Ancylothrix sp. D3o: one gene and its partner. The protein of the gene in region 1 interacts with the protein of each later gene in a pairwise test. Links are inferred from orthologs where the notes say so. Each region holds a gene or a part of one and is shown in the gene's direction. Other genes may lie near its edges.

The links.
Region 2: the proteins of NG798_RS06605 (region 1) and NG798_RS07355 interact in binary tests that used the Escherichia coli proteins (3 or more experiments, as listed by UniProt). The link is inferred for Ancylothrix sp. D3o from one-to-one orthologs.

What each region holds. Positions count from the first base shown.
Region 1 is NZ_JAMXEX010000002.1:535,997-539,231, reverse strand. What follows is about bases 96-3,004. They hold NG798_RS06605 (FtsW/RodA/SpoVE family cell cycle protein), read left to right. Parts: upstream 96-913; coding sequence 914-2,095; downstream 2,096-3,004. Other genes in these bases: NG798_RS06595 (ATP-binding protein), read left to right, coding at 2,437-3,004; NG798_RS06600 (hypothetical protein), read left to right, coding at 2,133-2,324; NG798_RS06610 (phycobilisome linker polypeptide), read left to right, coding at 581-784; apcB (allophycocyanin subunit beta), read left to right, coding at 96-168. Outside these bases: more of apcB, read left to right, coding at 1-95; more of NG798_RS06595, read left to right, coding at 3,005-3,235.
Region 2 is NZ_JAMXEX010000002.1:737,105-740,360, forward strand. Bases 129-3,058 are described here. They hold NG798_RS07355 (penicillin-binding protein 2), read left to right. Parts: upstream 129-616; coding sequence 617-2,500; downstream 2,501-3,058. Other genes in these bases: NG798_RS07350 (hypothetical protein), read left to right, coding at 129-477; NG798_RS07360 (thioredoxin domain-containing protein), read right to left, coding at 2,562-3,058. Outside these bases: more of NG798_RS07350, read left to right, coding at 1-128; more of NG798_RS07360, read right to left, coding at 3,059-3,256. UniProt on the Escherichia coli protein: Essential cell division protein that catalyzes cross-linking of the peptidoglycan cell wall at the division septum. Required for localization of FtsN.

The sequences.
Region 1 (3,235 bases):
CGCGTCCTCAACGGTTTGAAAGAAACCTACAACTCCTTGGGCGTTCCCATCGGCGCTACCGTTCAAGCTATCCAAGCTATGAAAGAAGTTACCGCCGGTTTGGTGGGTGCTGATGCCGGTAAAGAAATGGGCGTTTACTTCGACTACATTTCTTCTGGCTTGAGCTAATAAAGTCCCTTGTCCATTGTCCTTTGTCCTTAGCTAAGAACAAATGAGCAATGACGAATGACTAAATAATTGGGGTTTGGGCCGTCCAGAGTGAGTGTTAGCCTGTTTAAGGCTTATTTATTCCAAAATAAATGAGTTTTTTCGGTCTAATATTGACTCTTGATGCCCAACCTTCAATAAAAATTATGGGCTACCTCGCGTGCATTAGCCTCCGCATCGATAGTAAAATGCAAAGCTTGTCAGCCAAAAAGCTCGTCGTTCGGTCAAATCATCCAAATTTGACTAATAGTAAAAACGACCAAACAAACGCTTACTCCCCGTAAAATTTTTTAAATAATTTACCGGCGAGACGTTGACATTAGATAATTAATTCACATCCAAATTTTTCATATCCCGCCAGGAGAAGAAAACCATGAGAATGTTCAAAGTTACTGCCTGCGTTCCCAGCCAGTCGCGTATCCGCACTCAGCGCGAATTACAAAACACCTATTTCACCAAATTGGTGCCTTACGACAACTGGTTCCGTGAGCAGCAACGGATTATGAAAATGGGTGGCAAAATCGTTAAAGTTCAGCTAGCTACCGGCAAACCCGGCACCAACACCGGCCTGCTGTAATAGCCACTTTAGTTTGAATCACGCTTTGAAAAGAGGTCGCTAGTAGCGGCCTCTTTTTTGTGATTTGTCATTTGTGATTTTACCAAGGACAATTGACAAAGAACAAATGACCAAGGATAAAAAACAATTGTGAATATAAGCCGGCTATTACCGATTTTTGACCCTTCCGTAAAAGATTGGGCGTGGGAAGCGCGGATATTGCGGTGGTTAACCTTCCTGTGGCTGTTTACCGGCCTCATAGTCATGTATTCTGCATCCTATCCTAGCGGCTTTGTAGAACATGGCGATGGCTTGTTTTTTGTGAAACGCCAGCTAGTTTGGATATTGATCGGTTTGCTAGGCTTTAATATAATCGTCAACTCCCCCCTGCGCTACATCATGGGGATAGCAAATTTTTTAGTTTTGCTATTGCTGGGCTTTATTTGGATGACGCAGTTACCCGGACTTGGACAAACCGCTTTCGGCGCAACTCGCTGGCTAAAATTGGGGCCGGTTTTGATTCAACCTTCGGAATTAATTAAACCATTTTTAATCTTACAAAGCGCTCGTATTTTTGGGCATTGGAACCGCTTTTCTTGGGGAGTCCGCATTACTTGGCTGGGGATTTTTGCCCTTGTTTTGCTTGGGATTTTAAAACAGCCAAATTTAAGTACAACAGCCCTTTGTGGCATGACATTGTGGTTAGTAGCGCTGGCGAGTGGTATTCCTTTCAATCAACTGGGGGGAACCGCTTTAGCCGGCTTAATGTTAGGGCTTTTAAGTGTAACTTTTCAAGAATATCAACGCCGCCGGGTTTTATCATTTTTGAATCCTTGGGCCGATGCAATGGGAGATGGTTATCAACTCACCCAAAGTTTAATGGCTGTGGGTTCGGGTGGAACCGTAGGAAATGGCTTCGGAATGTCGCAACAAAAGTTATTTTTTCTGCCAATTCAATACAGCGATTTTATTTTTTCTGTGTTTGCGGAAGAATTTGGGCTTTTCGGATGTTTAGGGTTATTTTTGTTGTTGGTTGCTTATGGAACAATGGCGCTGAGGGTAGCATTTAAGGCTCAAAATATTTTACATCAATTAGTAGCAATTGGGGCGATGGTTTTGATGATTGGGCAGTCGTTGTTAAATATTGGTGTGGCAACAGGTGCGTTACCTACAACCGGTTTACCTTTGCCTTTAGTCAGTTATGGTGGTAGTTCAATGATTGCCAGTTTGTTGACTGCCGGTTTGTTAATTAGAGTGGCAAGAGAAAGCAGTGGTGGCGAGGTTTCGTCGTTGGAAGAACGCCGTCAAAAACGCCGACGCCGGTCGGCGTAAGTTAAAGTCAAAAAGTGATGAATAGGCTTTAGAAGATATGAAATTAAAAGTGCGTCCGCATCCAGCAGAAGCGGTTTCTATTTTAACTCTAATAGATACTTTAGAATCGCTTAAGCAAGTTTCGGCGCATCGAAAAATGCCGGTGGAAACCTTACTTAAACTTTCCATCGGGCAAGGTTTAAGGCAAGATTTAGCAAAGACAACAGTAAAGCACCGTCATGTCAATTAACAGCAAGTTTTCACCCTGACCTTAATTCGATTAACTCAGTATATTTACTGATCTCCTCGGCTCAAGGAGAGTGATAAGATAATTTCGTTCCCAGTAAACTACACATATCTTTATGGCTTCACTTCATCCCCACATATCCTATACACACTCTTTGTCTGAGCTTTCAGTTAATAAAAAAGACCCCTGTGAGGTTATTCGAGAATTAATATCAAACTCCTATGATGCACGGGCAAATAGAATAGAAATTTATCCATTATTGAAAGAAAAAGGATTTATTTACTTTGACAACGGTATTGGTTTAAGCGAGACTCAAGAAATTAATGGGATAACTCCTTATGAGGCTTTTTTCTCTATAGGGATGTCTACAAAAATTCAAGGAGAAGCTATAGGCTATAAATGTCAAGGATCAAAGCTATGTTTTGCTTCTACAAAATTTACCTTGATTACCAGATGTAAGGGTGAGGAAAATTGGCGTTCAATATCTATAGATAATCCTAAAAAGAACTTAAAAGTTGAATTTGATATTTCCTCGCAAAAAAATGAGCAACCTTGGGAAAGTCTAGCGGCTTTATTTAAGATCAAAAATTCTCAAATTCAGCCGATTCTGGATAAACTTAATCAAGAATATTTTAGAGATAAATTTAACACAGGAGCTATGATCATTGTTGAAGGTCTGGAGGTGAACAACTTTCCGGATTATTATGATTCCAAGAAACATAAAGATGAGGAATTGTCATATTTAAGGAATTACATACGTTTTTACACCCGACATGGTGATATGAGAATTCTTCGCCCTAATGACACAGGATTTCCAAACGATAAACAAGAACTTTTTAAAAGCTGTACTGGTTACAATGATCAATGCAAGTTATATCTCTGGACAGAAAATAAATTAAAAAAAATTGAAGTTG
Region 2 (3,256 bases), 200 kb from region 1 along the record:
CCTGAAAGTGCCGCAACCAGCGCCAAAGTCACGCCCATAGATAGAAAAAAAACAACCCTACCATCCGTTAGCAGGGGCGAGCAAACCGTACAAATGATGCCCTCGCCGACACAGATGCCGGTGTGGTTGCGTTCTTTGATAGAAGCTCAACAAGCTTCATCGATATTAACCTTGGTTTTAGTCGCGGCTTGTTTAAGCGTCTATGGCTTCACCGTCTACTCCCAGGAAAAATGGCAACAAGAATCGAGCAAACTGAACTCTTTGCGCCGCGACGAGCGCCAATTGATCGCCGCCAATGAAACCCTCAAAAATCAAATTGCCAAATTAGCCGACCGTCCGGGCAGCGGTTTAGTGCAACCCAATTCCTCTCAAATTATGTTTCTCGAACCAGCCCCCCAGCGCACTCAACCAGCAACCCCCGCCCAGTCTCGCCCAGTAATGCCCCAAGATACCGAGCCCGCTCCTCTCGGTTACTAACATTTGTGGCCCAATGGACATAAATAGCAGCAATTGGCCGTTTTTTTTCCAAAAAACCACCGATGGGTTGATTGACAAGGGTAAGTAAATAAAACCCCAACAAGAGTTATTGTTTGCGAGAATACAGGCCGAGGAAATAATGGATGCCAGCAACCCCCCAAACTCAAAATTAAAAGCTTTTAAAGGTCGCAAAAATAACCGGCGCTTGAGCGTTGTTAGCAACAATTCGCCTCCCCTACGCGAGGCTAAGCGAACAAGAAAGGACAAAACCGGCATCCCCTCCAACCAACCAACCCCGCTCAACCGAAGACGCCGCCGCCGTCCTCAGAAGCCGTCTTCTCCACCGGCTATCGAGATGTCGCCTCGCGGTAGGCGCTGGAGATTGTTATTGGTGTGGGGAGTTTTGCTGGCAGGCAGTCTAGGTTTAACCTTAAATTTAGTTAAACTACAAATTTTTAAAGGCTCGGATCTGCGTGCACGAGCAATGGCTCAGCAACAACTCGCTCCTACCCGCATGATCCCCCGACGGCCTATTATTGACCGTCAAGGTAATTTTTTAGCCATCGACCGGCCCGTTTATACGCTCTATGCTCACCCGGTGATGTTTAACCAGCCAGCCGTTGAGGTAGCCGAAAAGTTAGCGCCGCTTTTGCAGCGAAAAAAGTCAGAATTAATCGATTTATTCTCTCAGGGAGACACCGGCCTCAAAGTTTCTGAGTTTCTCTCAGAACAAGTGCGCTCTCGAATTGTTGAACTCAGGCTCGATGGTTTAGAACTGTTAGAAAGTTATGCTCGTCTCTACCCCTACGAAGACCTTGCGGCTGAGGTTGTGGGCTATGTGGATGCAGAAAATCTTCCTCAAGCCGGTGTTGAATACAGTTTTTCTCAAATGCTTGAGCGCAATGTTCCCCCCCACAGTCCTGGTTTTGTGGCTATTGATGAGTTGCGTTTACAATTGACGCTTGATAGCCGGTTACAGCGAGCCGTCCGCAGAGCTTTGAGTGAAAAAATGACAGAGTTTAAAGCCAAACGCGGGACTGTAATTGTTATGGATGCTGTAGATGGTTCGCTTTTGGCGCTGGTTTGCGAACCAACTTACGACCCGAATCAGTATTTCAAATATGATTTGTCTCGCTTTAAAAATTGGGCTGTTTCTGATATTTATGAACCCGGTTCTACTTTCAAACCCTTGACAATTGCGATAGCGCTGGAAGCAGGAACGGTTCAACCTGATTCGGTGGTGTACGACAGCGGACAGCTTTATGTGAATGGGGCGACGATTGGTAACGCTGATGGAGCCGGTCGCGGTACGATTTCTCTGACGGAAGTGATGCAATATTCTAATAACGTCGGCACGGCACAAGTGGCTTTTTCGCTGAAACAAGATTTGTTTTATAAGTGGTTAGAACGTTTAGGATTAGGTTCAACTCTCAAAACAGATTTACCTTTTGCCGGTCGAAGTCAAATTTTGAGTGAAAAAGAATTTTTGGCCGGCAAAGTTAATGCAGCCACTACAGCGTTTGGACAAAGTTTTGCAATTACTCCTTTGCAACTTGTAGAATTTTATGGAGCTTTAGCCAATGGTGGCAAATTAGTTTCTCCCCATGTTGTCAAAGGTTTGACTGATAGTAATGGCAAATATTATTGGCAGCCAAAATTAGAAGAAGCCGAGCAAATTTTCTCGCCTAGTACCACGAAAGCGGTTCTTGCCATGATGGAAAAAGTAGTAACTGATGGCACCGGCAAAGCCGCTCAAATTGAAGGTTATCGCATTGCAGGCAAAACCGGCACCGCTCAAAAATCTAGCGCTTCTGGAGGCTATTCTGATTATGCCAAAATCGTGAGTTTTGGGGCTGTAGTGCCGGCAGAATCACCCCGTTATGTAGTAGTAGCAATTGTGGATGAGCCGGTGGGGGGAAGTGGCGGCGAGGTAGGAGCACCAATTGTTAAAACTGTCATTGAAGCCTTAATCGCTCTTGAAAAAATCCCCCCTACGACAGCCCCAGAAAATAATCGCCGATAAACCCAGAAACCTGCTGTGCATTTATCTGCATTTATCTGCGTTTATCTGCTATAGGATGCGGTTAATTTCTTCTTAAATTTTGACTCTCCCGAATTTGCTGTAACAGTTTCTCAATTGTTGTAGCCGGTTCCAAACACCGTAAACCTTGACAAACCAATCCAACACTACCCGCCGGCAAACCTGTTTCTACTTTATAAACTCCTGCCGGCCCGTATTCCTTAATAAGTTGAGCAATCTGTTCCGAACCTGTGCGAATTAAAGTTTGATTTTGATACCAGTCAAGGGCGCTAAATAAACTCGGACAACCTTGGGAAGCTTGCAACATAGCACTGCTAAAAGCTTCTAACGTTTTTTCTGCTTTTGCCAGATATTCTAGGTTCTCGCTGAGTTCTGTAAGACGCACTAAATTTGCAATAGCTATACCATTTGCCGAAGGAGTCGCATTGTCTATATAACTGCGTTCTCGGACTAATAAATCTTGACTGGCATCACTGGCTGTATTGTAATAACCGCCACTTTCAGAACTCCACAAAAATTCGTCAAATTCGGCTTGTAATTTGAGGGCGTTTTCTAACCATTGGTTAGGCTCCAATGAGGGATAAATTAAACAAGCTTGATGAATATCAAGTAAAGCTTTGATGAAAAAAGCGTAGTCTTCTGATTGAGCTAAAATTGAAGTTTCGCCGTCATAGTTGAGCCGGTGAAAGCGATTTTCTATGAATTGATTTTTGAGGATAAATTCTGCGGCTTTGATGG